DNA from 3 places in the Limosilactobacillus ingluviei str. Autruche 4 genome. Region 3 is predicted to be linked to each of the others. Evidence: riboswitches for the same ligand, from Rfam matches in the RefSeq annotation. Region 3 holds a riboswitch; each other region holds the start of a gene.
What was found. A riboswitch is a leader RNA that binds a small molecule or an ion and turns the genes downstream of it on or off. The one in region 3 is predicted to bind thiamine pyrophosphate.

Region 1 (9,935 bases), on a different contig from region 3:
CGCCAAGAGATTGAAACGGGGCACCCGTTCGTGGGCGCTTCGGGGCAAGAACTAACCAAGTTGCTGGCCTTGGCGGGGTTACAACGGTCGGCAGTTTATATTACCAGTGTGGTCCGCAGCCGCCCCTACCACCTGCGCCACGGGCAAGATCGGGCCGGCCGAGCTGTGGTTAAACGCCCGAATCGTACCCCGACCAAGCGTGAAGTGGCGGCCTTTGCGCCCCTGTTTGACTGGGAAATTGCCACGGTTGCCCCGGAAATCGTGATTCCTTTAGGCAACACAGCCCTGCAGCGCTTGGTCGGACCGCAGGCAACGATTGGGACCTTGCACGGCCAAGTGTTAAAAACCCCAGTCTTAACCTGGCAAGACGACCAATATTCCCCGGGAAATAAACCAGTCTGGGTGGTGCCGATGTATCACCCCGCCGCCTACTTGTACGCCCGGCGCCTCGAAGCAACGGTCCGCAACGATTGGGCGCAATTGGGGGCCTGGTTGCAAGCGCAGTACACAGATCATTAAAGCAGTTTGGGAGGAAAAGATGAAAATTACCCACCGCCGTCTGATTACCTTTGCCTTATTGTTATCCAATATTATGGCCGGGATGGACGGGACGATTGTCAACACGGCCTTGCCGGCCATTACCAGTGACCTGCATGGCCTTCAGTATACCGGCTGGATTGTCGCAACCTTTTTATTTGGGATGTCAGTGGCTACGCCATTTTGGAGTAAGTTGGGGGAGCACAAGGGCAACCGTTGGGCTTACGTGGCGGCCACGACGTTGTTTGCGCTCGGGGCCATTTTACAAGCCCAAGCCCCCTCGATCATTTGGTTTATTGCGGCCCGGACCGTGATGGGAATTGGGGCCGGCGGGATGAACACGATTCCCTTTATTGTCTTTGCCCATCTTTACCCGAATTTAAAGCAACGCTCACAAGTTGTCGGGCTGGCCAGTGCCTGCTTTGGGACGGCTTCCATTGTCGGGCCCTTGCTGGGAGGCTGGATTGTTGATAATCTAACGTGGCACTGGGTCTTTTACGTGAACTTGCCGGTTGCGGCGATTGCAATTGCCATTATCGGTTTAATCTACCGCAGCCCCAAGCCGCAAGCAGCGGGGCGGCCCTTTGACTTTGGGGGTGGTCTGCTTTTAATCAGTGGGCTGGCCTGGATTTTATTTGGCATTCAATTGATTGGCCAACTGACCTTTGGGGTAGTCGGCGTGATGTTAGGCGTGGGGGTAATCTGCCTCCTTTTAATGTACCGGCTTGACCAGCGGGCCGTCGATCCAATTATTCCCAGTCGTTTGTTTACTAACCGGGAGTTAATGGTCGATTTATTGCTGTTTGTGATGATTTGGGGTTCGTTTATTGCCTTTATTACTTATATTCCGATGTGGGCGCAGGGAATTTTGGGTTTGTCGGCCTTAGTGGGGGGCTTAACCCAGATTCCCGGCGCGGCAACGAATTTTATCGGTTCCGAATTGGTTCCTTACGTTCAACACAAAATTAGTAAGTATGGCTTGGTTTTGATTGGGGCGTTGACCATTCTGCTGGCCTTTGCGGGCTTACTGCTGGGCGGCCAGCAGACCCCGTTTTGGTTGTTGTTGATCCTTGGTGCTTTTGAAGGCTTTGGGGTTGGGATGGTCTTTAATGTCTTGCAAGTCAGTGTTCAAACGGACGTAGCCTTGCCCGATGTCCCGATTGCGACTTCGCTGGCCTACCTAGTTCGGATTTTAAGTCAAACCCTCATGTCGGCGGTGTACGGCGTAATCTTGAATTTAGCCTTGGTCCGGGGGGTGGCAGGGCATCCTAAAATCAACTTAAAGATGCTAAATCAGCTAAGCAATGCCAAAACAGCTGCCCAGCTGCCGGCGACCGAGCTGCCCTTGCTGCGGCAGATTTTATATACTGGGTATCACCACATTGTTGTGGCGGCCTTTACTTTGATTTGCAGTGCCGTAGTAATTTTACTGGTCTTAGTCCGTCGCCAGCGTTTAGGAAAGCAAGGTGCAAGTTTGCCGGAGTCGTGATAGGATTAGGGCAAAGGAATGGTAAAAAACAATGAACAAAGGATACGGAATTGACCAGCAAACCCTCAAGGCGATGGCTGGCAATTTAAAAGACAGTGTGGTGGAATTGACTCAATGCGGGGAGCACCTTTCTCGGCAAGCAATGCTGGTCAGCTTGAGTTTGCAGTTGTCGGGCTTAAAGCGGCAACTAAGCACTTCTACGGGGCGGGCGAAATTGCTCCAGACAGCGGGCCGGCCCCCCTTTGGGTTGCCGCGTTCCGTCCATTTGACCAGTTCGGTGACCAAGAAGCGCTTTGCTGGTCGGCCAGTGATGGTGCTTAACGCTCAACCGGGCCCCCAACCAGTGGTCCTGGCGCTCTACGGGGGGGCTTATGTATTGGCCCCAACGAAGGTGCACTGGCAATTCTACGACCGCTTGGCGCAAACCAGCGGAGCCCAAGTCTGGGTACCGGACTATCCGCACTTACCGGGGGCCACGGTTGATCAAGCCTTGGCGTATCTGCACCGCCTCTATGCAGCTTTGTATGATCAGACCCCGGTCAGTCAAATTACCCTTTTGGGGGATTCGGCTGGTGGCGGGTTGGCGGCCAGTCTCACCGAGGAGTTGGTGACCCAAGGGTTGCCGGTTCCCGGGCACTTGGTGTTGTTATCACCGTGGTTGGATTTGCACTTGACCAACCCAGCCTTGCCCGCTTACGCACGGCGCGATGTGTTGTTGGACCAAGCGGGCTTGCAAGCGTTGGGCGCAAAGTTTGCGGGGGGCCGGTCGGCGGTGGATTACCGGGTTGCACCGTTACGGGGCCCGTTAAATGGGATGCGCGACGTCCAACTGTTTGTGGGGACCAAGGAATTGATGTGTTTAGATACGATTGAATTTGCCAACCGCTTGGCGAGTGAGGACGTGCCCGCCCAATTAGTCATCGGGCGGGGCTTGTACCATGCCTATCCGCTGCATGCAACGCCGGAGGGGCAAGCCGCGTTGTTGGCAATGGCAAAGACCATTAAGGGGGAAGTTAAACATGACTAGTGTCGCAGTGGTATTAGCCGATGGTTGTGAAGAAATCGAAGCCCTAACGCCGGTGGATGTCCTTCGCCGCCTCGGGGCGGAGGTAACGATGGTGGGGTTAGCCGGATTGAAAATCCAAGGGGCCCACGGAATTGAACTGACCGCAGATACGACGTTAAGTGCGGCGTTAGCGGATTATGATTGCGTGGTCTTCCCCGGGGGTTCGACGGGGGCGGAAAACTTGCGGGCCAGTGATGAATTAATGGCCTTGATGCAAGCCCGCCAAGCAGCTGGCCAGTGGAATGCGGCGATGTGTGCGGCGCCGTTGGCGTTTGCGCGGTATGGCCTTTTAGACGGCCGCCGTTATACCTGTTACCCGGGGGTTGAAAAAGCGATTGGGCAAACCAACCCAACTGCCGTCTTTTCACCGGCGATTACCGTGGTTGATGAAGCTGGTCACTTGGTTACCAGCCGGGGCCCGGCGACGGCGTTGGCCTTTGCCTTTAAAATTGCCCAGGTCTTGGGGATTGCGACGACGACAATGCAAGATGAGATGCTGTACACCTATTTGAAACAAGAAATTTAACTTAACGAAGCGGCTGGAAAAAGGCTTAAGCTTTCAAAAGCGCTAGCAACCACGTTACTGAAAACGTTGGTTGTTAGCGCTTTTTGGTTGTTACTTGCTAAGTTTTAGTCGAAAAGCTAGTTTCTTGCTAGCTTCAAGTTGGCCTTAATGCTTCCACCATAACAACCATGAGGATTTGAAGGTGGCGGGCAGCGGGCGTTGGTCGATCCGTTGGTTGACCACGGCCACGACGGCAATCATGGCTGCAACCAGGGATCCCTGCTTAAAGTAGACGGTATAACGCGGCCGCCACAGGGAGGCATATTTTTCCTTATAGCGCCGCAAGCCTTGAAAACTATACAGGTCAGCCCCGTATTCATAAATGAAGTGGGCAATTTTTTCGGCGTTAAAGGCAAACTGGGAGTGACCAACGTTGGCCAAGGGGGCCATTCCGAGGTCAAAGTAGGTGTAACCGTGTTGTTGGCCGTATTCAAACATCGCGATAAAAATTTTGTCCATGATGCCAGACGGCGCGTCGTGGGTGTGGCGCATCAAGTCGATCGTCAGAATTTTTTTGCCCCCGGTTGGCATAAAGGTGGCAAAGGCGACGATTTTATCGTGAGCGTCGGTGACGATGCCGATTGGAGCGGTATTGAGGTAGGCAGGATCAAAATAGCCTAACGAAAAGCCCTTTTCGACTTGATGGCCGAGCCACTCGTCGGACACGGCCTTGAGTTCGCGCATGAACTGGTCGTCAAAGGGGGGCTGAATAATTGAAAACTGGTAGCCTTCCCGGTCAAACTTATGCATTAAGGCCCGCTGGGACCGCTGCTTTTTCCCGGCCAGGGTAAAGTCGGCTAATTTGACCAGGCCATCTTCACCCGTTTTTAAAAAGTCAAAGCCATACTCGTGCAAGAGTAAGGTCATTTCTTCGCCAACTTCATAGAAGACCAGTTGGTAGCCATAGCGATCAGCGGTGGTCATGAATTGGTAGACCGCTTCTTGCCAGACCGCGTGATTACCGACCGGATCCCCCATCACGACGAGGCGCCCATTGCGGGCTTGGTACATAAAGAAGAGTTGGTCCTTGCCGTCGACGGTATAGTAATAGATATTTTTATCACCCAAAAAGGCGAGGTGACTGGTCTCATTGCCCCCAAATTCAGCGATGATCGCCCGGACGCGGTCAGCCGCCAGGGGTTGTTTGATCCCAAAGGGGTCAGCGCCATGCATAAAGTAGCGGAAAATCAGGACCATGATCAACAGCCCCAACAACATGCCAAAGAAGCCGGAAAGCCAAATTTTTTCCCCGGGGAAGAGGAAAAAGCTCGGGACCTTGTGCTTGGCCGTGTAGGTGGGGGAATTCACCAAGCCGACAAGCGAATAAAGAATCAAGCTGCCGGCGAAAATGGAACCATCAACGATAAATTTACCGAGGGAGTATTGGAGTTTTTCCCGGTAGACGGTGTTGCGCATTAAAATCACCAACAAGAGCAACACCGCCAGGTAAATCGTTAAGGACGGCGTTCCCAGGTTCAGCCACGTATTAACAATACCGACTAACAATAACAACAGGGTCGGCCAGTAGGCTTTTTTGACCTTGGCTTGAATCCCCCGGGCACAAGCCAGCATCGCAATGGCAAACAGGATGGTCGTCAGTTGGTGCAAGAAAAAGAAACTAAAAGGGTAGAGGCGTTGTAAGAGCCGGTTGGAGGCCGTCAGATCCGGGACCGAAGCGGCCAGCAGCATAAAGATCCCCGAAACGTACATGAAAACGGTAATTACCACCTGGGCGGCTTGGCGCACCATTGTGGCGGGAATGCCGTCAAAAAAGGCGTTAATCCGAACGGCGAGGTAGTGAACAAAAAAGATTAACCCTAACACCAAGGGCAGCAGGTAGTAAAAGACCCGGAACAATAGCAGCCACACGACGGCAGTCGAACGGGGCACGCCCAGGAGGGTCAATTCAATCAGCATCATGACGTCAAAGGACCCGATCGCCCCCGGCAACATCGACACCACCCCGAGGACTTGGGCGACCACGTAGAGGGGAAAGACTGCCGCTAAGTTGGTGTGGATCCCCAGGCTGGCCCCAATTAAAATGAAGAAACCAGCGACCAGCAACCATTCCAAAGTGGAGGTGAAGGTTACCCAGGCTTTAAATTTAAAGGACATTTCCTTAAAGAGCAGGCCGTTATTTTGGCGGGTCAAAAGCAGGACGACCGGGAAGTACAGCCCACCTCCGACTAACCAGATCGCGTACCGGTTAAAGTGTCCGCCCTGATGGAAGCCAAACATCATCACCAAGGCCAGCCAACAAAGCAAGGACAGCCCGGCCAACAAGAAGATTGCAATTTTAGCAATCGCAGCGAGGATTTGGTTGCGGCTGGCTTGTTGGCCGTAAAAATGGGCCCGTAAGGTTGCGCCCAGCAAGCCCCCAAAACCAGCCACGTTGGTCAATGTATTGGTAATCCAGCCGCTGCGAAAGATGTAAAAGGGCTTAAATTTACCAGGTAACAGGTGCGTGATGGCAATGTCGTAGCCAGTCATCGGCAAGACGGCGACGAGGCCCCCCAGACTTAAGAGCACTAAAGTGGTCCACGACTGCCGGGTCAGTTCGGTTGTGACTTGGTCCCAATTGACCGTCTTAAAAAAGTTTCCTAAGCTGATGATGACAAATAACACCACGGAAGTAACGAAGACCAGCTTCAAGCCCTTCGCGTAGCGTTGCCACAGGGCTTGGCTGGTTTGGATAATTTTTTGCATAGTTCCCCCTCACGAAAGATAACTTCTGTTACTAACCTACATTTTTTTCGGGAATTTCGCAAGAATTCATGGAAAAATGTTGACGGCGGCCGGGACTTCCGGTATATTATTATTTGTGCTTAAGGAAATGGTCCATTGGTCTAGTTTTGGTTAGGACGCATCCCTGTCACGGATGAGATCACGAGTTCGAGTCTCGTATGGACCGTATGTGTAAGAGGTCGGGAAATTCCCGGCCTCTTTTTTCTTGGCAAAGAAAGGATGAAAGCATGGAAAATACTTGGCAGTACCGTGGCACAGAGCCGATTAAAATTAAGCGTTACCTCCAGTCGTTGGGGATGGGACACCGCTTATTCAATGATATTAAAAATGGGGCCGGAGAGCTCTTGGTTGATCACCGGCCGGTCCGCCCGACGACCAAAATTTTACCCAACCAGCCGCTGACGATTAAGGTGGCACCAGAAATGGCGGATCCCACCGTCCAAGTCAGTCATGGCCCCTTACAGATTGCCTATGAGGATGCCAACTGGCTGGTGATTGACAAACCCGCGGGGCTGGCTTCAGTCCCGGGACCCACGGAACAAGCCGATACCGCTTTAAACCGGGTCAAGGGGTACTTAGTGGCCCAAAAGAGTGTCGATTTGCGGCCCCATTTGATTACCCGCTTGGATCGGTTTACCAGCGGTTTGTTGCTGGTGGCCAAGCATCGGGTCGCTTCCAGCATGATCAGCACCCAGGTGGAAAGCCACGCGGTTAAAAAAGAGTACCGGGCAATCGTGAGTGGGCACTTACCGGCCGCGCACGGCGTGATTGACCAACCGATTCTGCGGGTAGCCGGCCAGGCGGCCCGGGTGATTGATCCGGCCGGCCAGCCCGCCAAGACCGAGTACTGGGTCGAACAAGAAAAGGCCGGCTATAGCCTGGTGCGTCTGCGCCTGCACTCGGGCCGCACCCATCAGATCCGGGTCCACTTGAGTTGGCTGGGTAATCCTTTGGTGGGCGATCACCTCTACGGCGGTGACCTGAGCCGCAGTGATCACCAGGCCCTGCATGCGACCAGCTTGGCCTTCACCGATCCCTTTACCCAGGCCCCCGTGGCTCTGACCAGTCCCCTGCCGGCGGCCCTGCAAACTTTGTGGGACCAGTTGGCTTAGGGAGACGTTGGGCTTATAATAAAAACAACCATTGTAACCGGGAGTGCTCGTGTGCCGAGCTGAGATGTCCGCAAACGGACGGATCCCTTGAACCTGTGAGTTAATCCTCGCGAAGGGACGTTACGCTTAGCGCTGTTTCGGGAGAAGTGGCGCTTTTTTCGTCCCTTTTCCGGCGGGGCGGGGCAACGTCCGGAAAGGAAGTTATGAAAGAGACACAGTTTACCGCTACTTTGACTCCCGTGATTGAGGTTGCCACGGCCCGCAGCCTGGCTCACCCCTTTATCGTTGGCCTGAGTGACGGGACCCTGCCGTTGGCGACCTTTCGCTACTACTTGCGCCAAGATCACCAGTACCTAGAAATGTTTGGTCGCTTGCACGAGGTCCTGGCCGCCCAGCTTAATACGGCGCTGGCCCAAATTTTGACCAGCCTCGGTGAGGGGGAAGACCTGGCCCGTCAGCGCCTCCACGCTGAGTTGAAGCTTTCGGCGGTCGAATTGGCGGCCACCAAACCGGCGCCGACCAATTATGCCTATCAGACTCACATGGCCTACCAAAACCAGGCCCACGGCAAGGCGGCCCTGGCGGCCGGCCTCTTGCCGTGCTACTGGCTCTACAATGAGGTTGGCCGACGGTTGGCGCAAAAACACAGTCCCAACCCGCTTTACCAGGAGTTTTTCGACAGTTACGCCAGTGATGATTTTTCCAGTAGTACCAACCAGATGCGGGCGATCGTCGACGAATTGGCGGCACCACTGGACGAAGCGGCCCACGAGCAGATGCGCCAGGCCTTTGTAAAATCTTGTTATTATGAGGAACAATTTTGGCAGATGGCCTACGAACAACAAAGGTGGCGCTAACGCAAAAAAGGAATGGCATGAAAGCGCCATTCCTTTTTTTACATTCAGTTAAAGTAATTTTTAGTACCAACCGTGTTGTTGCCAGAAGGCTTGGGCGTTGGTCCAAGAACCGTAACGGGAAGCCACGTATTGTTGGGCAACCCGTTCTTGGTTGGCAGCGGAGTAGTCACCGTTTAAGTAAGCAGCGGAAAGTTGGTACTTCCCGATGTATTGGCCGTTCCGGGCCGTGTAGCTTCCACCAGATTCGCGTTGGGCAATCCAAGCTTGGGCTGCGGCTTCGTTCCCGCCCAGGTTCGCCGTGTATGAGCTGGTAGCTTGAGCTTGGTAGCCGTAGTTGCTTTGCGCAGCTGGTTGTTGCGCGTAGTAAACCGGAGCTTGACTTTGCGTCGTTTGGACTGGCGCAGCTTGGGCTGCCGTTTGAGCTGGCGCTTGGGTCGTTTCGCCGTTGTCCTTGATCAAGAGTTGTTGGCCAACGTAGATCAAGTTGACGTTTTGGATGTTGTTGTCTTGGGCCAGCTTGTCAACGGAGCTGTTGGCAAACTTTTGGGAAATTGAAGACAGGGTGTCACCGGCTTGTACGGTGTACGTCGTGTCCGCGCTGGCAACCGTGGAGCCGGCTGCGATCCCAAAAGCGGCGATGCCAAGAGTTGCTGCAGTAGTTAACATGCTTTTCTTTAACATAGGGTAATTTAACCATCCTTTTCTTTGTTCGTTCATATTTTCGACGGTTACTATCATAACCGCTCAAGGTTACGAACAGATAACAAGCGAATTGCGAAGGACGGGGAAAACGGGGGGATTTCGTAATCTTTTGTAATATAACGATTTACCTAACTTGAATGTAAGGGGAAGCATGACTGTTCTGATCGCTTTTTTGGCCGACCAAACTTTGCCGGCGGAAAGAGCGAAAAAATCTCGGAAAAAATTCGAAAAAGGTCAACTTTTTTTGCTTCCCAGCGATAAACGGGGGAAAAAGCTTCAAATTTGCCTGGTTTATTACAGAAAGGTTGCGATCGTCATTTTAGCGAGCCAAGTTAGGTAAGCACAAGGACCAAACCCAGTCAGGACAAGCCTTGCGCGCTTTGTAATCTTTTGTCATAAAGGGCGGGGAACCAAAAAAAGTCCTGGCCAGCAAGGCCAGGACGATAATCAAATTTTGCTTACCGGGGGTATTGCACGTTATTTTCATAAACCAATTCGGGTTCGCGCCCATCCCGGGCAAAGCGATTCAGGGCGTCAATTTGGGCCATTTCCGCAGCGCTGAGGGTAAAATCAGTCAACGCGGCGTTTTCGGCGATCCGTTGCGGGTGCGCCGATTTTGGAATGATGGCCACCCCGCCTTGTAAATGCCACTTTAAAATTACTTGGGCGACTGATTTCTGGTGGGCCGCCGCGATTTTAGTCAGTACCGGATCCTGTAAGTACTTGCCCCGGGCCAGGGGTGACCAGGCTTGGGTTACGATCCCGTGGGCTTGGTGGTACTTGATTAAGGCCGCTTGGTTTAAGCCCGGGTGCCGTTCGACTTGGTTGACGACCGGCCGTTGGTGGGCTTGCGTGGCTAACA
Region 2 (9,935 bases), on a different contig from region 3:
CAGCCGGTGCTGGGCAGCCGCTCGACGACGATGCGCTTGCACTTAGGCGGCCTCAACGGTCAGGCCCTGGCGGCGGGGGATTTACTTCCGGTCAAGCGCCAGGTCGTCTTGCCGAGTTACTTCCACCGCCACTTGCCAGCCGAGCGCCTGCCGGAGCAAGCTACGCCAGCCGAAATCCGGTTGCTCAAGGGGCCGCAGTGGGACTGGTTTGATAAAGCGACCCAAACGGCGCTCGTGGACAGTGAATACGAAATCAGCAATCAAGCGGATCGGATGGGCTACCGACTGACGGGGCCCAAGTTAACGGTGCCCGAGCGCAGTCTCTTGTCCACCGCGACCGTGCGCGGGGCGTTGCAAGTCCCAGCCAACGGGCAGCCGATTGTCCTCTTGGCGGACCGCCAAACGACCGGCGGTTACCCGATTATCGCCGTGGTGGCGACGGTTGACCTGGGTTATTTTGCCCAGTGCCAGCCGGGGCAAAAGGTTCGCTTTAAGCTGATCGACTTGCCAACAGCGCAAACCTTATTGGCCGACGTCCGCCAGCCGCTTGATGAACTGGAACAAACGGTAATTACGGGTAAATACAAGCCACCGTACGGGATCAGCCGGGTGGCCAGCCAGCGGATTGCTCGCCTGTTTGAAGACTGATGGTTGGCAGGGTGAAAATTAGAAGGGGTGACCAAGATGAAAATTGATCAAGCAGCGATTGAAACTTTAACCAAGCTGTTGGAAGGCAGTGAATTAACCGAGTTGGAATACCAACAGGGCGATGAAAAAATCAAATTGAAGAAGGCGCCGGCTCCGGTCGTCGAAGCAGTGGCTCCAGTGGCCATGTCAAGTGATGACCAACCAGTTCGCGCCCCGCGGACCGACGTGGTCGAAGGGCATACGATCAACGCTCCGACGGTTGGGATCTTCTATACTGCTAAGTCGCCACAGGAACCACCGTACGTTCAAGTTGGCGATGAGGTCAAGCAAGGCCAAATCGTCGGCGTGATTGAAGCGATGAAGGTCTTTACCAACGTCGTCGCCGATGTGGATGGCGTCGTCGAACGGGTCCTGGTCAATAATGAGGAGGGGGTTGAATATGGACAACCACTTATTCAAATCCAGTAATTCGGTCAGTAAGTGGCCCTTTCACAAGGTCCTGATTGCCAACCGTGGCGAGATCGCGGTGCGGATCATTCGGACCTGCCGGATCTTGGGACTGGAGACGGTCGCGGTTTATTCGGCGGCGGATGCCGAGGCCTTGCACGTTAAGTTGGCCGATGAAGCGGTCAGCATTGGCCCGGCCAACGCTGAACAAAGCTACCTTAACATTGCTGCTTTGATTGGGGCTGCGCAGTTGACCGGGGCGGATGCGATTCACCCGGGCTACGGCTTTTTATCCGAAAGTGCTGATTTTGCCCAGGCCTGCCGGGACAACCACATTAAGTTGATCGGTCCCAGCCCGGCGGTGATTGAAATGCTGGGGGATAAAGAAACCGCCCGCCTAACGATGAAAAAGGCCGGCTTGCCGGTGGTCAAGGGGAGCCAAGCGGTCGTAACGACTTTAGCGGAAGCCCGCGCCCAGGCCAATCAAATTGGCTACCCGGTGATGCTGAAAGCCAGCGCCGGTGGGGGTGGTAAGGGGATGCGGATCATTAATTCCGTGACCGATTTGACCCAGCAGTTTGCCACGGCCCAAGAAGAAGCGGTCGCCTCCTTTAACGACAACCGGATGTATTTAGAACAATACCTGCCGGCCCCGCGCCACATTGAAGTCCAAATCATCGCGGACCGTTATGGGCACGCGGTTGCCTTAGGAGAACGGGACTGCACGATCCAGGCCCGCCACCAAAAGGTGATTGAAGAAGCGCCGGCCGTCGTCTTGCCGGCTAACGTCCGTGAGGAAATGTTGCGGCGTTCTGAGCAGGCGGTCAGCCAGCTGAATTACGAGGGGGTCGGGACGATTGAATTCCTCTACAACCCCGACGGCAGTTACTACTTCATGGAAATGAACACCCGGATCCAGGTTGAACACCCGGTCACCGAGCTGATTACCGGGACCGACCTGGTGGAAATCCAGCTCCGCTTGGCGGCGGGGGCCGAATTGAGCACCCGCCGGCCCCAACCGTTTGGCTTTGCCCTGGAGTGCCGGGTCAACGCCTTAACGCCGGGGCAAATTACCGGCTTGCACCTGCCGAGTGGGCAGGGGGTCCGGATTGAATCGGCCCTCTACCAAGGCTACCGGGTGCCGACCAATTACGACGGGATGATTGCCAAAATCATCGTCTATGGTGACCGTCGCCAACGGGTTCTCCAGCAGATGCAGGCCGTGATTGACGAGACGGTGATCAAGGGGATTAAAACCAACTTGGATTTATTGGAACAAATTCTACAGGAACCGGATTTCCAACGCTTGGCGACTGACGTCAACTGGCTGGATAATCGCTCAAAGGGGGAGTAAAGATGGTCGCAATCGATTTAAACAGTGATTTAGGGGAAAGCTTTGGCCGCTACACCGTCGGTAACGATGAAGCGGTAATGGGCTTGATCACCTCGGCCAACGTTGCCTGCGGGGTACACGCTGGGGATCCCGACGTGATGGCCCAGACCGTGGCGGTCGCGGCCCAGCGCGGGGTCGCGATTGGGGCCCACCCCGGTTTTCCAGACCGGCAGGGCTTTGGTCGGCGCTATTTGGCAATGGCCCCGCTGGAAGTTGAACACCTGGTAACCTACCAGGTCGCGGCCTTGGCGGGCTTTACCAAGGGTCACCGCCTTCACCACGTTAAGCCCCACGGCGCCTTGTACAACGCGGCGGCCAAGGATTACGATTTAGCCCTGGCGATTTGCCGGGGGGTCAAGCAGTTTGATCCCGGCCTGCCCCTGTACGGGCTGGCGGGCTCGGCCTTGCTTCAAGCAGCGGCCGAAGTTGGGCTGCCGGCGCGTTCGGAAGTCTTTGCCGACCGGGCCTACCAGGCGGATGGTTCCTTGGTGCCGCGCGGCCAGGCCGGCGCCGTACTGACGGACGCCCAGCAGGTGGCGGCCCGGACCGTGGCGATGGTGGAAAACCAAGCCGTGACCGCCATTACCGGGGAAACGGTCCCGTTGCAAGTCGATACGATTTGTGTCCATGGCGATAACGAAGCCGCCCTGGCCCTGGTTAAAGAACTGCGGGCGGCGATGCTGGCCCAAGGGATTGAAATCAGCGCGGGTTAAATTTAGCTTAATGCAGTTGGTATAAGAAAGAACAGAGGTGATACAATGCAAAACGGACGTGATTTATCGGCGGCTAGCCGCCACGCCGCCGTCAAGAAGGCGGCGATCGGGGGCGCCTTTTTGATGGCGATGTCAGCGGTCGGCCCGGGCTTTTTGACCCAAACGGCGACCTTTACCCAGGCCGAAGGGGCCAACTTCGGCTTTGCGATTTTAATTTGTATTCTGGTTGATATTATTGTTCAGTTAAACATCTGGCGGGTGATCGTCGTGGCCGGCAAGCGGGCCCAAATGATTGCCAATGACGTGGTCCCGGGCTTGGGCTACCTGCTGTCCGCCCTCGTGGCCCTAGGGGGCCTCTTCTTTAACATTGGGAACGTTGCCGGGGCCGGTTTAGGGTTGAACGTGTTGTTTGGCATTCCCGTCGCGGCCGGGGCGATTATCTCGGCGGTAATTGCCATCGTGATTTTGATCGTGCGCAACGCCTTGAAGGTCGTCGACTGGACGGTCCAAGCCCTAGCGGTGATTGCGGTGCTGGTCTTGGTCTACATGTTGTGCGTGACTAAGATTCCGTACGCGACGGCGGCGGTTCACACCGTTGCGCCAACTAAGATTGACTTCTACTCGATCCTGACGATTGTCGGTGGGACCGTCGGGGGCTACATCTCCTTTGCGGGGGGCCACCGGCTCCTTGAAGGTGGCGCTAAGGGCCAAGCTGATTTGAAGTACGTCAACTTGGGGGCCTTGACCGGGATCGGGCTGGCTTCCGTCATCCGGGTGATGCTGTTTTTGGTTGGGCTGGCGGTCGTCGTGGCCGGCACGACTTTAGATCCAACCAACCCCGCGGCCTCGATCTTTAAGACCGCGGCGGGGGCCTTTGGCTACAAGTTCTTCGGCCTCTTGCTGTTTGCGGCCGGGATGTCGTCGATTATCGGCTCGACCTTTACGTCGACCTCCTTCTTGGATTACGCGGTTAGCGGGCGGTCGGTCAAGTACCGTGATGCTTTGACGATTGGCTTTATCGCCTTTGCGACGGTGGTCTTTGTCTTTATCGGCCAACCGGCTAAGGTGCTGGTCGTGGTGGGGGCCTTGAACGGCTTTATCCTGCCGATTGCCCTGGCAATCTTGCTGGTGGCATCTGGTCGCCAAAAGATCATGGGCGCGGCTTACCGCCATCCGCTCTGGTTAGCGATCACCGGCTGGATCGTGGTCGCTTTCATGGCCTTTGCCAGTGTCAAGACGGTGATTGGTTTCTTCGGTTAGTGTTATTCGGCGGGGCGGGTGCGGCCCGCCTTTTTTAATGCTTTGCAAGCGGGCTGGCCTGGGGTACACTGGAAACAACGACTTACCAAAAGAAAGGAAGGACGGCAAATGATGGCAACCCGCCGGGTCCACTTGATGGGGACCGTAATTGACGTACAAATTGATGATCCTAAGGGGGAGGCGCTGGCCGATTCGGTGGTCGCGCGGCTGAAACTATACGAACACCGCTTCTCGGCCAATGATGAGGCGGCCGAATTAATGCAGGTCAACCACCAGGCCGGCGTGGCCCCCGTTGCAGTGGCCCCAGAATTATTTGACTTGATTGCCCTGGGCAAAAAGTACAGTTTAAGGCCGGACGGCAATCTCAATATTGCCCTCGGTCCGCTGGTTAAACTCTGGCACATTGGCTTTGCCGATGCCCATAAACCTAGTGATGAACAGATCCAGGCCCGCCTGGCCCTGACGGACCCGCACCAGATTGAATTGGATGCTCAGCGGCAAACGGTCTACTTGACCCAACCGGGGATGGAGCTTGATCTCGGCGCGCTGGCCAAGGGCTACATTGCCGATTTGCTGACCGATTTTTTGCGCGCCGCGGGGGTTAAGTCAGCCTTGCTGAACCTGGGCGGCAACGTTGTGGTGATCGGCGGCAAGCGGACCAATGCCGATGGTAATTGGCACGTTGGCCTACAAGATCCAGCCCAGCCGCTGGGGACTTACCGGCGGGTCTTGAATTTGCGCGACCAATCGATCGTGACCTCCGGGATCTACCAACGGAATTTAAAGGCGCACAATCATTTTTACCACCATATTTTTGATAAGCACACTGGCTACCCAACCCCGGCCCAGATTACCAGTCTGTCGATCATCTCGCCCCGCTCGGTTGATGGGGAAATTTGGACAACGATGCTCTTTGGCCAGGACCGGGCGACGATTGAACAAACGGTGGCCCAATTGCCCCAAGTCCGGGCGATCGTGATTGATCAGGCCGGACGACTAACCCAGTGCGCCGGGCCCGGCGCAGTTGCCGTGATGTGAAAAAAGGGTTATAATTAAACCAATTTAAGTAACTGGAGTGCCCGTGGTCCGGGCTGAGATGTACGCAAACGTACGGATCCATTGAACCTGGGAGTTAAGACTCGCGAAGGGACGTTACCAAGCCGATCAAGTAGTGATCGCGCGTTGCGGGTGAGTTGACTCATCGCAACGCGTTTTTTCGTTTCCCGGCCTGGCCGTTCCGGAAAGGAAATGGCAAATGGAAGTTCAATTAATTACTAGTCTGCAGCAGCGGCGACCGCTAGTGTTAGCGGTCACGAATTTTATCACCGCCGGGGCCGTCGCTAATTGCCTCAGTGCGGCAGGAATGTCGCCCTTGATGCCGAGCGACCCGGCCGAAGCCGCGGAATTGGTGGCCTTGGCGGATGCCGTGGTCGTCAATATCGGCTCGGTTGGGGCCGAACAAGCGGCCCTCTTACGGGCCGTTGTTACCGCCGCGCGCCAACTCAAGAAGCCGTTGGTCCTGGATCCCGTGGCGGTCGGGGCCAGCCAGGCGCGCCGGCAGCTAATCACCGAGCTTTTAGCCGGCCCGGTAACCCTGATTCGGGGCAACGCCAGCGAGATTGCGGTTTTGGCGGGGGCGACCAGCCATGGTCACGGGATTGACGCGGGGACCGAGTCCAACTTGGCCCAGGTGGCAGCGGCCTGTGCCAAGCGCCACGCTTGTCTGGTCGTTTTGTCGGGCCCGGTCGATTACGTCAGTGATGGCCAGCATACCAAGGCGCTGCCTGGCGGCAGTCCGCTGATGCCCAAAGTGGTTGGGACCGGGGATATGTTATCGGCCTTTTTAGCCGGTTGCTTGACCTTGCCAATGGCCCCCTTGACGGCGGCCGAATTAGGGACGGCCTACTTTGGTCAGGCCGGCGCCCAGGCGGATGACGGGCAACTTGGGCACTGGCTGAGCAATTTTCTGACGGTGCTCGCTCAAGCCCCACACGACTTTGGAAAGGCGGTGCAGACTAATGACTAAGCCACAATTTCCCCAGGCCCTCTCAATCGCGGGTTCTGATTCCGGTGGTGGGGCCGGGATGCAGGCGGATTTGAAGACGATGCAAATGCGCCACGTCTTTGCGACCACTGTCTTGGTAGCAATCACGGCCCAAAATACCCGCGGCGTCCAAAGGGCCCAGGTCCTACCCCCGGCCATGATTGATGCTCAGTTTGCTGCTTTGGCGGAGGACCTCCAAATTAAAGCAGTCAAAACCGGGATGTTGGCTGATTCCCAGACGGTCCAAACGGTGGTCCAAAACCTGCAGCGCTACGACTTTGGTCCGCTAACCGTTGATCCGGTGATGATTGCCAAGGGTGGGGCGCCGCTCTTGGCTGATGAGGCCGTGGCCACCGTCCGCGACCAGCTCTTGCCGCTGGCCACTTTAGTCACGCCAAATTTGCCCGAGGCCGAGGTTTTAACCGGCCAAAAGATCCGGACGGAAGCCCAGATGCGCCAGGCGGCTGAACACTTGCAGGCCCTGGGAGCGGCCAATGTCTTGGTCAAGGGTGGTCACTTGGGCGCAGACCAAGCGGCGGTGGATTACGTCTTACTGGCAAACGGACGGGACTTTTGGCTGACCAGTCCGCGGGTGGCGACCGCTAATACCCACGGCACTGGCGATACGATCTCTGCTTGCATAACGGCGGAATTAGCCAAGGGGGTCGACTTGGCAACGGCGATCCGGGTGGCCAAGGCCTACGTCACGGCGACGATTCGGGAAGGCATTCAAATCGGGCACGGTCACGGCCCCTTAAATCATTGGGCGGTGTAGTAAAAATGAGATTTGAAACCACGATGTTAAAGGCCTACTTGGTGGGCGGGAGCCAGGATACCCAGGGGCAGCCCGCTCAGCTGTTAGCCAAAGTTGAAGTCGCCTTGCAAAACGGCATTACCATGTTTCAGTACCGGGAAAAGGGACCTGGCGCTTTGACCGGGGGAGCTCGGATCCAGTTGGGACATCGGTTGCGCGCTCTATGTCGCCAGTACGATTGTCCCTTCGTGGTCGATGACGACCTCGCCCTGGCCCGCGAGCTGGGGGCGGACGGGATTCACGTCGGCCAACGCGACCAGGGAATTGAAACGGTGCTCGCGGCCGCCCAAGCCGCGGGGCTCTTTGTCGGCTATTCTTGTGCGACGGCGGCCCAAGTGGCGCGGGCCAATCAATTAGCTGGGGTGGCCTATGTAGGCAGTGGACCAGTCTTTCCGACGGTTTCGAAGGCGGATGCCGATCCGGCCCTAGGGGTTGCGGGGCTAGCGGCGTTGGTAGCCCAAAGTTACCATCCGGTCGTGGCGATCGGGGGACTTAACGCAACCAATTTAGCCACTGTCTGGACCACCGGGGTGGCCGGGACGGCGGTGATTTCGTTGGTGCTGGGGGCCCATGATGTGGCCAAAGCGACGCGTCAATTTGCCAATTATGCCAAAATTAAAAGTTAAAAATCAGCCGAAACCGCGTATATATAAAGTAGGGCCTTTAAAAGGGGACCTACTTTTTTCGTTGGGAGGAAATGACATGCAGGAATTTACCCATTGGTTGCAGTTGGCCAGTCAGCCTGGGGCCAGTTTGGCCACCGAAAAGCAATTACAACAACAGATGGTACGCTTGGGCTTTGATCGAAGTGATTTTGAAGCCCTTTTAGCGGTGGTGGTGGAATTGCGGGTTTGGGAAGTTTAGGTAGTTAATCCAATTCGGGGTACTTGTTATCACGGCTTAAGCGCATTTAGACGCCCAGCTCAGCAGAAGAGATGGGCGTTTTGAATTGTCGCGGGACTTTGCCAAAATTTAACCAGCCCCCGCCCAGCGGTCTGGTATAATAGAGCCGGTGAGCTTTCGGGGGCGGGGGGCAGTCCGTCCCCTGTCACCGGCACGCTGCGCCTACCAGTGTTCCAGCGGAAACGACGGCCCTGCTGGGGTAAATTTTGCGGTGGGGAAGCGAGCTTAAAAAAATTAACAAAAGTGGTTGACATTTACCCTGGTGACCGGTAATATATTTAACTGTTGTCAGGTAATGACAAGGACTTCATTTCGGGAAATAGCTCAGCTTGGTAGAGCACCTGGTTTGGGACCAGGGGGTCGCAGGTTCGAATCCTGTTTTCCCGATTCATCAACGGCCGTGGTAAGCAATTACCACGGCCGTTAATTTTTTACCAAGGGGAATTACGATGGAATTTTCATTTGCCCAGCCTAAGCAGCGCCGGGTCTATCTGCTGTATAGCCTGGTCTTTATTTTAATTGCGGCTTGTATGTACGGCACCTACCTGGTGACGGGCAACAGCTTGATTTGGAATAAGGATCCGCTCAATCAGCACGTCCCGCTCTTGATTGAATATCGCAAGGCCGTCTTACACTTTTTGACCCACCCGTTGGGCCCGCACCAGTGGTGGTCCTGGCGGATGGGGCTGGGGTCGGATACCTTTGCGATCTTTTCCTATTACACGATCGGGGACGTCTTTGCCTACCTGGCCCTGTTGTTTCCGGCTGGCAAAATGGTCTTGGCCTACCAGGTGATGGTGGTGCTGCGCCTGTACTGTGCCGGGCTGGCCTTTGTCTGGTTTGCCCGCCACTTTAAGCTGGCCGACTGGGTGATCGTGGCCGGGGCGGTCGTCTACCTGGTTAATTCTTACCTGCTCTACGCCAGCTTAGCCCAGCCCTTTTTTACTACCACTTTCATCCTGTTCCCGCTTCTAGTCGTGCAGGTCGAACGAATCCTGCAGGGGGGCTCGTGGTGGCCACTGGCCGGAGCCTTTGTCTGGATGCTGGTCAATAATTACTACCTGGCCTACGTGCTGGGGATTGGCACCTTCTTGTTTTTGGTCTTGCGGGCGCTGACCCATTACCGGGGGCGCTTGGACTACGGGGTTACCATTTTGAAGCTGGGCTTGGCAACGGCGACTAGTCTGCTGCTAAGCGCGGTCTTGTTAGTACCAGAAGTTTTGACCGTCATGAATTCCACCCGGGCCGGTTCGACCTTTGCCAATGGGCTGACGACCTACCCGGCGTATTACTACCTCTTTTTGCCCAAGGCCTTGATTAACGGCGGCCAGTGGTCTTTTATGTTCTGGGCGGCGCTAGGGATTGTTTCCTTTGGCTTCTTGGCCCTGGTCTACGTTTACTTGCAGCCCAAACGTTATCCGTTGTTGGCGCTCAGCTTGGCCCTCGCCTTGGTAATGCTTTTGATTCCGGCGGTTGGCGCCTTTTTCAATGGGCTGATGGCGGCCTCGAACCGCTGGACCTTGCTGATTTATTTGCCGATTGCCATGGCGGTCTGCTTCCTTCTCCAGCACGTCGGTGAATTGACCCGCCACCAGCTGCTGGTAATGTCGTGGGCGACCGCGGTCTACCTGCTGGTCGTCTTGGCCACGTACTTCCTTAAAAACGATGCGGCCCTCTTTGTACCGTTGACCTGCCTGTTGGGTGGCCTGCTGT
Region 3 (9,935 bases):
GAGCTTCTTTTGCTGCCCCCCGGACAAGGAGTAGACGACCCGGTCTGCTAACCCTGTGAGTCCTAGTAGGTCAATGGCTGCCGTTAGGTTGGCGGGGGTGAAGTAGGGGTGGCGTCCCTGCGCTTGGCTGAGGGCTAATTCTTCGGCCATGGTGACGTTTAGGAATTGGTCAGCGGCGTGCTGGAAGACCAAGCCGACTTGCCGGCCCCATTGCCGGGGCCGATACTTTTGCAACGAGCGCCCCTGCAGGGTTAATTCGCCTTGGTAGGGAACTAATTTGGCCAGGCACTTTAAGAGCGTCGATTTGCCACTGCCGGATTCGCCAGTCAGCAGGGTAATTTTGTTAGCCGGAATTTGGCAGTTGGCCTGGTCTAATAAGCGTTGGTGGGGGCGCTCAAGGACCAGCTTGCGCCCCACGATCGCGGCCGGCCAGGTCCTTGCGGCTTGGGTGGGCAGGGCAATCGGCTGAGCGGCGGCCGTTAAGAGGGCTTGCGCCGCCGCTTCAGGCAGCTGGGTTGCTTGATGGGCCCGGTCAAAGCGGATGATTTGTGGTTGCACCGCTTGGTAATTGGCCAGGTCGTGGTCGGCAATAATCACCGTTTTACCAGCGGCCACTTGGGCTTGTAATTGTGCTAACAATAAGGCCCGGTTCTTGGCATCGAGGCTGGCGAAGGGCTCATCTAATAAGATGACGGGCCGGTGCATAGCAATCACGACTGCTAAAGCCGCCCGTTGTTTTTCCCCCCCGGACAAGGTCGCAAACTGGCGGTCCGCCAGGTCACTGATGCCCACGGTCGCAAAGGCGTCCCGGATGCGATGGCGCATTTGGTGCCGGTGAACTTGCAGATTTTCGAGGGCAAATTCGGCCTCGTGTTGGGGCGTATCCAGGGCAAACTGGAGACTCGGGTCTTGAAAAAGCATCGCCGTTTCTTGTGGGGCCAAGTTAATCGCGGCCTGCGCGTTTAAGTGACCGCCGTATTTTGGCAACAGCCCGGCCAAGAGGCGCAACAGGGTCGACTTGCCACTGCCTGAGGGGCCATAAAGGAGGGTAAAGCTGCCCCGGGGAATGGTCAGGTCGGCGAGCTGAAGCACTGGTTGGTGGGCCTGGTAACTAAAGATCACGTTTTGGATCGTAATTGGGTCAGTCATAATTAAGCGGGTTTAATGACGTGGGCGCGTTCCAGTAAGTTGGCAATCAACTTAACCAGCACCCCGCAGAAGACAAACATGGAAATAAAGCGTGCGACTAGCAAGATCAAGTTGAGCCCCAGGCTAAAGTGGGCGTAACCGTTCCGGAACCAGTCCCACCCGAAGGTAATCAGCGTCGCAAAGAAAGTTGATGAAGCCAGCCCGAGCCAATCGTAATGCTTGTAGCGCGTAACGGCGAACCCAAGCTCGGTCGCAACCCCTTGGACAAAGCCGGAGATCAGATTAGCGGCCCCCCATTGGCCACCTAAAAACATTTCACCGGCGGCCCCGAGAAATTCACCGAGAAAGGCCGCCCCGGGCCGGCGTAAGAGCATGGCTGCCATCGGACCGGCCATGCACCACAGGCCCATGGTTAAATCATTGGCCATGGGGCCTAAACCAACGGGCGTTAAGAGAATGGAAAAACCATTGTAGATAAAGTCCCCGGCGTAATAGATCACCCCGAAGATGATCCCGATTAGCGCCAGTAGGATAATATCCTTTAAGTGATAACGTGTCGACATAATACTTCCCCCTGGGAAAAAGAAATTTCAATCCCATGTAAAAACGCTCCCAAGCATTCGTCTGGGAGCGCGGGTTAAATTCGTCTTCAAAGATCTACCGAATGTAACTCCCTACGCTGGTACTAACCAGATCAGGTTAATGGGTATCATCTCAGCCAAAGGCACCCCAGACATGGTAATTGATGCCTTCATTGTAGCGAATCACCCGGGAAAGATCAAGCCGAGGGAGCTACTAAATGTGGTAACCGGGGCTTTAACGCAATTGGGGAAAAGCGGCGGGACAATTATGCACAGACTGTGGATAAATTTGGGGACAACATGGTGAAGGATTGAGGATAATAAGAATGATAGGCTATTTGCAAGGTGTGGAAAAGGTGGGAGTTATCCCCAAGATTTGGTGGATAAGTCGGTTACTTTGGGGATAAGTTGGGGATAAGTTATAACCATCAGTCCAATTTCAAAACCACGGAATGTGGTTAAAAAATTGGCTGGGAAAATATCCCGTCTGCTGATACCACGTTCCGTGACTTTAACGACAAAAGAAAAAGCTGAGCGGGAATTGCTCAGCTTGTGATGATTCAGCGGAGATTAGTGTTGTTTGAACAAGTTAGTCAACAAGTCCATAAAGGTGGCCAGGTAACGGTCCTTATCAACGTTGACTGCGACTTGCACATTCGGGTTCGGTTCGTTGAGCCGGTCCTTGTCCCCAATCGTGCGGGCGTAGTTGTGTTCATCGTAGATCACCTTCATAAAGAGGCTGATCGTTTGAACGAAGGATGGGTCCAAAGAAACCCCAACCGCCAGTGGGTCGTGCAGAGCACAACCATTCTTGTCGATGTCTAAGTTGTAGTAGGCATCGATGTAGAAGTCGGTAATGTCGGCAAAGGCTTGACCGGCCTTCGTGCCAAGGTCGCGCCATTGTTGGGTTTCCTTCTTGGTCAAGAGGGTTCGCAAAGTAACGTCCAAGCCGACCATCGTCAATGGTAAATCACTGGTCAAGACGTCGTTGGCAGCCTTGGCATCTTGGTTGATGTTGGCTTCCGCCACGTCCGTCACGTTCCCTTCGACAGTCAGTGCCCCACCCATGAAGGTAACGTTGCCGATCAAGTGGGCAATTTCCGGATCCTTCTTTAAGGCCGCCGCTAAGTTAGTCATTGGGCCGGTTGGGATGATGATCAAGTCCTTGCCGTACTTGTGGGCGGCTTCAATGTAGAAGTCCACCCCAGACATTTCTTCTAAGGGGCGCTTTGGGGCCGGCAGGTCGACGTCGCCGATCCCGTTGTCACCGTGAATGTCCTTGGAAACTTGCATCACCTCAAAGTGATCGCTGGTGCTGGAATGTGGCAAACCTAAGAAGACCGGTACATCTTCTTGGCCTAACAATTCCAACAGCTTCAAGCTATTTTCTGCACAAACATCAAGCAAGTTGTTCCCGTAAGAAGAAACGATCCCGATCAGATCTACGTCGGGAGCGGCCACGGCGTAAGCGATTGCTAAAGCGTCATCCACCCCAGTATCTAAGTCGAGAATCATTTTCTTTTGAGCCATATTAGTCCCTCCAAATGTTTTCTATGCGTTTGTTCAAGTAGTAACGTTTTACTCCTTAATCATACCGAATCATGAAAGGGAATACAATTGGCAATTGCGGTTTTTTGCGCCGGTGGGGGGCCAATGCTACAATAAAACTACTGAAAATTAGCGGAAATGAGGCAAAAAAGATGACCGAAAAGATGTATGACGTCACCATTGTCGGTGGCGGGCCAGTGGGGATGTTTGCGGCCTTTTACTGTGGGCTGCACGAATTAAACGCGCAACTGATCGAAGCCTTGCCAACCTTAGGGGGCCAACCCGCCGCGCTGTACCCAGAAAAACAAATCTGGGATGTAGCCGGTAAGGCGGGGGTGACCGGGCGCCAACTTGCGGCGGACTTAGCGGCCCAGATGGCGATTGCCCCGGTGGACACGGTGGTCGGCCAGATGGTCACCAACGTGCAAAAAGATCCGGATGGTTGCTTTACGATTACGACCGACCAAGCCACCTACCGGGCCAAAGCCGTTTTAGTGGCGCTTGGCAAGGGCGCTTTTACCCCCCGGTCCTTAGCGCTGCCGGGTGCCGCTGAACTTGATGACCAGCAGTTGAGCTACTTTGTCACGCAGAAGGCCGATTTTGCGGGGCAAGACGTAGTGGTTCTCGGCGGTGGGGATTCCGCGATCGACATGGCCTTGATGTTGGAACCAGTAGCCAAAAGCGTTAAGTTGGTTCACCGGCGCGACCAGTTCCGGGCGCTGCCTAAGATGGTGTCGGACTTGCAAACGTCAGCGGTAGAAATTTTAACGCCCTATTTGCCAAAGGAAATCAGCAGTCAAGCAGATGGCAAGGTTAGTTTGACCCTCAAGAAAATGAAGAGCGAAGAAGAATTGACCCTTACCCCGGATCGGGTGTTGGTCAATTACGGTTTTACCTCCAATAATGCCGCCCTCAAGGACTGGCAATTAGACCTGGCGAGTGAACACCATTTGATTCAGGTTGATTCGACGATGCAAACCAGTGTGGCGGGCGTGTACGCCATTGGGGACGGGGTAACCTACCCGGGGAAAGTTGCGCTGATTGCCAACGGCTTTGGGGAAGCGCCAGTGGCCGTAACGGCCCTGGCCAAAGCGCTCTATCCCGATAAGCGCCTGGCGATGCACAGTTCATCAATGAAGATCAAGGCATAGAAAAAAGCCCCGCCGCGGGGCTTTTTTCTATGCCTTAATTGTTGCCATCGGGGTTGGTAATCTTAATCCGGTTGGAACTGGTTGACGAGTGGTTCAACTCTGGCGCATCGGTGGAGAAGAGATCGGCGGTTGTCTTCTGGCCGTTTTGCGCAAAGAGGCTGGTGGATTTATTGCCGAGCTTGCGGTCCTTTTGCTCCAGTTTTTGCAACCCGTTGGAGTAGTTGTAATCACTAGCGTTGACCTTCTTAAAGCCCTTCGGCGTGTAGAAACGTAAGAGGTTCTTTTGGTTGAGGGCATCCGAGAGGTGCAATTCCTTAGTGACAAAGCGTTGGTCGGCTTCGACTTGCTTTTGTTCTTTGGCCGTTAAGTGGGCAATCTTCCCCGTGGTCGTATCATAGATCGTCCCGTTGACGCTGGTGTACTTTGGTGTCACAAAGTCTTGATTGCGAAAGGCCACCAACTGCCGGTGTTGACTGGAGAAGAGGTCGGTCCCAAACATAATGTAGCGCTTGGTGGAAATCCCCAAGAGGTGCAGCAAGGTCGGCAAGACGTCGATTTCGCCTCCGTAGGTTTGGTAGATCTTCCCCTGGTCGGTTCCGGGGATGACAAACATCAAGGGAACCCGTTGCAGCATGGCGTTGTCGAAGTCGGTCCAATCTTCGTTGGAACGCCCTAAGACACTGGCCAGGTACTTGTTTTCAGAGTTGGAAATTCCGTAGTGGTCCCCATAGATCATAATCAAAGAGTGCTTTGCCAGGCCGGATTTGTCCAGGTAAGCAAAGAATTCCTTGAGCGACTGGTCCAGGTAGTGGGCAGTGACAAAGTAGTCATTGACGGCGGTATTACCCGTGTCAACAGTCGTGAAGTTCGGGTCCTTGTCTTCGCTGTCCAATTCGTACGGGAAGTGGTTGGTAACGGTGATGTACTTGGCGTAGAACGGTTGTTGCAAGTGTTCCAAGTACTTAATCGAATCCGCAAACAACAACTTATCCTTCAAGCCATACCCGGTGGCCTTGTCGCCGGAAGTATCGTAATACGAAGCGTCGAAGAAGTATTGGTAAGCCAGGTTCTTATAGACGTTATTACGATTCCAGAAGGAGGCGACGTTGCCGTGGAAGACCGCAGTCGAATACCCACCCCGTTGCTCTAAGATGGCCGGCGCGCCTTCGAAGGTATTGTCGTTGCCCAGCGTCGCAAACAGGGAGCCTTGTGGCAGGCCAAAGGTGCTGGTTTCCAGCATGTTTTCGGCATCGGAGGTCTTCCCCTGACCGACTTGGTGGAAGAAATTGGCAAAGGCGTAGGTGCTGTTGCTGTGGTAGAGCGAGTTTAGGAAGGGGGTAACTTCTTGGTTGTTGATCTTTTTATCAATTAAGAACTGCTGGAAACTTTCCAGGTGGATCACAATCACGTTTCGGCCCTTAGCAATCCCGTACAGTTGGTCGTTGGGTTTGGCGTAGTTGGTATCGGTAAACTTCTTTACCTTTTCCAGCTGGGCTTTCGTAGCCGACTTACGCATGTTGTAAGTGTGTTGGGACCGTACCAGATCGTAACCAGTAAAGGTATCGATCCCCAGGTATTTTACAATGTAGGTCCGGTCAAAGGTCCGCCCTAACAACTGTGGGCGATCAAATTCGGCGACCATGATGTTGAGTCCTAAAATCAAGAGACCGACCGAAGTAACGGCAAAGGCCAGCCGGTGGCCCAAGGCCCGCGGGTCAAACTTGATTTTTTTCCCTAGCATCAGTAACAAAATAATGACGATGTCCACCCAGTACAAGAGGTCGTGGACATTGGTTAAGGCTAACGAGGAACCGGACAGGCCTTGGTTGACCTTGGAATAACCGGTCATGGTCGCGATCGTCATAAAGTCAGTAAATTCCCGGAAGTAGATCACATTGAGGTACAAGAGGACCGTATTGGCAATATAAAGCCCCATGGTGACCGGGTAAAAGAAGCGCGAACGCTTGAAATAAAGGCCGATACTCAGCAGGATGATCGTGGTGGCCAGGGGATTGAAAAAGGTAATTACGCCCTGGATAAAGCTGGTATCACCGAGTTTAAAGTCCATCACGTACGCAAACAGGGTTTTGAGCCAAAACAGGCCCACCAACAGGGCAAAAAAGCCCGTCCGCGTATTGACGAATTTCCCTAGTTTTCGCATTTCGGGTATCCTCACAAACATTAAATTTCGGCCGGGGAACGGCCGAGCGGCACTAGTTTTCACCGGGGATTTCCCGGGAAATAGTTCAACGTCCCCCATTTTATCACATTCTAGATTGCTGGTCGGGTCCGGCGGGGATTGTAGCAGAAAATTAACGGTTTGCAGCCGGAAAAAGAAAATAACAGCGGGACAACGTTGGTGAAGTCGAACATAAGTTGATGTTTAGTGGTAAAATGATGATATTGATAAAAATTAGTTCGGGGGGAGTGCAACAATGCAAATTAAAATTTATGATGATCAACAAGCGCACGCGATGGCGACCCAGTTTTTCGGTCATGATTACCAAGACCCGGGGGTAATGAAATGGGGTGGCTTTTTGCTAAGTGAACATACCGCTTGCTTGCAGGCGGCAACCGCGGCTGCCGACATAAAAAAACCGTCATCCCAAGCCCCCCGGGCTGGTGATGACGGTAGGTAAAGGTTATTGATTAAAGGTGCCGGCTTCGACTTGGCGAATGAAGTCAGCGAGGTGCCGGTAGTAAACGGCCGGGTTGTCGACCATGTGGTGGTGGCCACCATTTGGCGTCGTGACCAACTTGGCGTTTGGAATCAAGTCAGCCATGGTTTGGGCTGTGGCCAACGGCATCGTTTCGTGTTCCCCGAAGGTCAGCAAGGTTGGCACCTTGATGTTCTTCAGTTGGTCGCGGAAGTGCCAGTCCTTTAGCTTCCCGGTAATGACAAACTCATTATCCCCTTGGAAGGCGTTGTAAACCGCTGAGCCAGCGATGTCGGCCAAGTGGTAAAGCTTCGATGGCTGCTTGCGGTCAACGTAAGCTTCGTTTAAGGCTTGGACGTTGGCTTGGTAACGCGCGTTGGCGTAGTCGTTGTTGGCTTCGCATTCCTGCATAAAGGCCACTTCGGCGGCAGGCAACAGAGCTTCCCGACATTGGTTGACGTGGGCGACGTATTCGTCGATTTCATCAACCATCGAAGAAATAATGGCCCCTTTGAGGTGTTGCCCGTACTTAACGGCGTATTCTTGGACCAACAAACCACCCCAGCTTTGGCCGATTAAGTAGAAATTGTCGATCCCCAGCTTTTGCCGGACTTCTTCGACTTCATCCAAAAAGTATTCGTAAGTCAAATACTTGGCGGCAATGGCGGGATCTTGGTAATCCGGTTGGTCTGAATATAACGAACCTAACTGGTCGTACATATGAACTTGCACGTCTAAGCCTTGGGCCTGTAATTGCTGGGCCGTATCTTCCCAGTACTCGTGATTGCCCCCGGGACCGCCGTGCAAGGCGAGTAAGTGGATCGGGCCATCGCCTTGCGTGTTGGTCCACAAGTGATAGCCGTTATCCAAAGTTAAAATGGTTGTCCCTGTTTTCATAAATTATCATCCTCTCTTTTGCCCGATAAAATTAAGTATACGCCTTCAAACCATAAAACGACAATTAATCCCGTCCCGCGTGGGGCAAAGTCAAGTGACAATGGGACAGGTCGAGGGTGTAGGTCAAGGCTTCATTGCCCCGCAAGGTCATTAAGTAGTCGGTGGCAAAGAGGATCAATTCCCACTGGTGACCAGCAGCTAAGTGGTGGTAGATCGGCTGCAGCGGGAAGGTGACGTCGACAAATTGGTCGGGACGCAATTCGTCAACTTGACTGGCGGAATGCCGATTTTGCAGGTTGATATGGCCAAAGGCGATCACTTTGGCTGGCGTCGGCTGCTTAGCCAGTTCAAATTCCCGCAGGTCATCACTACCGAAGTGCCACCCGGCCCGCAGACTTCGCGGGGCGATGACAACCGGACTGGTCGTTAAGCGTTTGGCCTGTCCCCGGTCAACCAAAAAGGCGGATAACAGCCCGTGGTCGGCATTGACCTTGACCCGGGCTTGGACGACCGGGGTCCCTTGAAAGACTTGTGGTTGCGTTTGCGGCGGGGTCAGGAAATGAGCAGCAAAGGTACCATCATCGGCCAAGAGGGCTTGTTGCCATTGCGCGGGATCCTGACACCACTTTTGGTAGGTGGCAGTAGGGTGACCATCGGTAAAGAATTGGGTAGTAGCTTCAACGGCGTGGGGGGTTAAACGCCCGGTACCCAGGTTGTAGGTGGTAGTGGCGGCACCGTCCCATTGGTCCGCCGGGTGCCAAGTTTGCGGCTGGCGGTTGTCTTGGACCAGGAAGTTAGGCAATAATTCGTCCGCCCCGTTGGCCAGCCCCCAGAGGTGGTGGGCCAGCCAGAGGTTGACCATTTCTGCAAAATCCAGGGACTGAAAGGCGTTGATGTAGATGTGTTGGCCTTGGTGGAGAATCACTTTCGGGTGGGCCCCCTGGGCGATCAGACCATCGTAAAGGGCTTTGGCTTGGTTGGGTTTGACGTTGTCATCATTGAGACCGTGGACCAACATGACGGCACACTTGATGTTTTTGATCGCGGGGCGGTAGTTGCGTTTGGCCCAAAAGGCATTGTAATTCCCCGTTTGCCGATCCTGGGCGGCGGCCATCACTTTGAGGTAAACGTCGTTGGTTGGTTTGATTTTGAGGTAGTCGGCTAAGTTGCCCGTCCGGCTAAAGGTCTCGGCCGCTAAAACGTCGGCGTCCTCCCCTTGGAAACCACCGGGCGCCATTACCAAGCCGTTTTCCCGGTAGTAGTCATACCAGCTCGAGATTGCGGCTTCGGCGATGATGGCTTTTAAGCCGGCCACACCGGTCGTGGCCACCGCGGTTGCCAGGGTGCCTAAATAAGAACGGCCCGTCATGGCGACGTTACCGTTGCACCAGTGGGCTTTAATCACTTGACCGCTGGTCCGGTCGGTAAAGGCCCGGCGGTCGCCATGGAGCCATTCCACCACGGCTTTCATCGCGGCGGTTTGTTCAGGCGACCCACAGGTTTGCAACCCATCGGAATCCTTGGTACCAATCCCGGCGGCGTAAACAATGGCGTAGCCACGGGCTGCTAAATAGTTGTTTAAGCTGTAAGCCGGCGTTTCGCTAAAGGTTTCACTGGCTTGACTGGTTTCACCGGTGACGGTGCGGTAGTGCTTGGGCGCCGGAAATTCCATTTCGGTTGGGGCCTGAAAGGTAGCTTCCTTATGGGTCAAAGGATGATTGACTGGGTGGGTCAACTGTTGGCCCCAGTGATCATTGGTACCCTGGTTGTAAGGGCTGGCCGTAAAGACAGCTGGGACGGCCAGTCCTTGGTCGGATTCGGCCGGCCGCATAATTTCAGCCTTGACGAGGTCTGCTTGCCCGTCAAAGTCGGTATCGAGGTCGGTTTCAATGTAGACGACTTCGCGAATGAAGCGGGCCGGGTCAAAGCATGCGATGGGCTGACCGTTGAAG

Region 1: linked by a shared signal. The riboswitch ahead of tenA (thiaminase II) and the one ahead of BN54_RS07835 (ECF transporter S component) in region 3 are both predicted to bind thiamine pyrophosphate.
Region 2: linked by a shared signal. The riboswitch ahead of thiM (hydroxyethylthiazole kinase) and the one ahead of BN54_RS07835 (ECF transporter S component) in region 3 are both predicted to bind thiamine pyrophosphate.

Annotation. Positions count from the first base shown of each region.
Region 1 is NZ_HE997176.1:80,919-90,853, forward strand. It holds gene BN54_RS08455 (uracil-DNA glycosylase) at 1-519, shown strand, start outside; gene BN54_RS08460 (MFS transporter) at 539-2,026, shown strand; gene BN54_RS08465 (alpha/beta hydrolase) at 2,058-3,053, shown strand; gene BN54_RS08470 (DJ-1 family glyoxalase III) at 3,046-3,618, shown strand; gene mprF (bifunctional lysylphosphatidylglycerol flippase/synthetase MprF) at 3,763-6,363, opposite strand; tRNA gene BN54_RS08480 (tRNA-Asp) at 6,493-6,568, shown strand; gene BN54_RS08485 (RluA family pseudouridine synthase) at 6,630-7,514, shown strand; TPP riboswitch at 7,544-7,649, shown strand; gene tenA (thiaminase II) at 7,718-8,371, shown strand; gene apf (aggregation-promoting factor) at 8,432-9,052, opposite strand; gene BN54_RS08505 (aldo/keto reductase) at 9,532-9,935, opposite strand, start outside.
Region 2 is NZ_HE997173.1:530,880-540,814, reverse strand. It holds gene BN54_RS02645 (5-oxoprolinase subunit C family protein) at 1-648, shown strand, start outside; gene BN54_RS02640 (acetyl-CoA carboxylase biotin carboxyl carrier protein) at 685-1,116, shown strand; gene BN54_RS02635 (acetyl-CoA carboxylase biotin carboxylase subunit) at 1,088-2,449, shown strand; gene BN54_RS02630 (LamB/YcsF family protein) at 2,452-3,201, shown strand; gene BN54_RS02625 (NRAMP family divalent metal transporter) at 3,247-4,461, shown strand; gene BN54_RS02620 (FAD:protein FMN transferase) at 4,570-5,499, shown strand; TPP riboswitch at 5,523-5,629, shown strand; gene thiM (hydroxyethylthiazole kinase) at 5,717-6,487, shown strand; gene thiD (bifunctional hydroxymethylpyrimidine kinase/phosphomethylpyrimidine kinase) at 6,480-7,280, shown strand; gene thiE (thiamine phosphate synthase) at 7,286-7,945, shown strand; gene BN54_RS10185 (hypothetical protein) at 8,022-8,183, shown strand; tRNA gene BN54_RS02600 (tRNA-Pro) at 8,536-8,609, shown strand; gene BN54_RS02595 (YfhO family protein) at 8,672-9,935, shown strand, end outside.
Region 3 is NZ_HE997175.1:108,356-118,290, forward strand. It holds gene BN54_RS07830 (ATP-binding cassette domain-containing protein) at 1-1,149, opposite strand, end outside; gene BN54_RS07835 (ECF transporter S component) at 1,152-1,712, opposite strand; TPP riboswitch at 1,804-1,891, opposite strand; gene BN54_RS07840 (nucleoside hydrolase) at 2,301-3,260, opposite strand; gene BN54_RS07845 (NAD(P)/FAD-dependent oxidoreductase) at 3,431-4,429, shown strand; gene BN54_RS07850 (LTA synthase family protein) at 4,464-6,590, opposite strand; gene BN54_RS07855 (hypothetical protein) at 6,865-7,068, shown strand; gene BN54_RS07860 (proline-specific peptidase family protein) at 7,072-7,983, opposite strand; gene BN54_RS07865 (Xaa-Pro dipeptidyl-peptidase) at 8,048-9,935, opposite strand, start outside.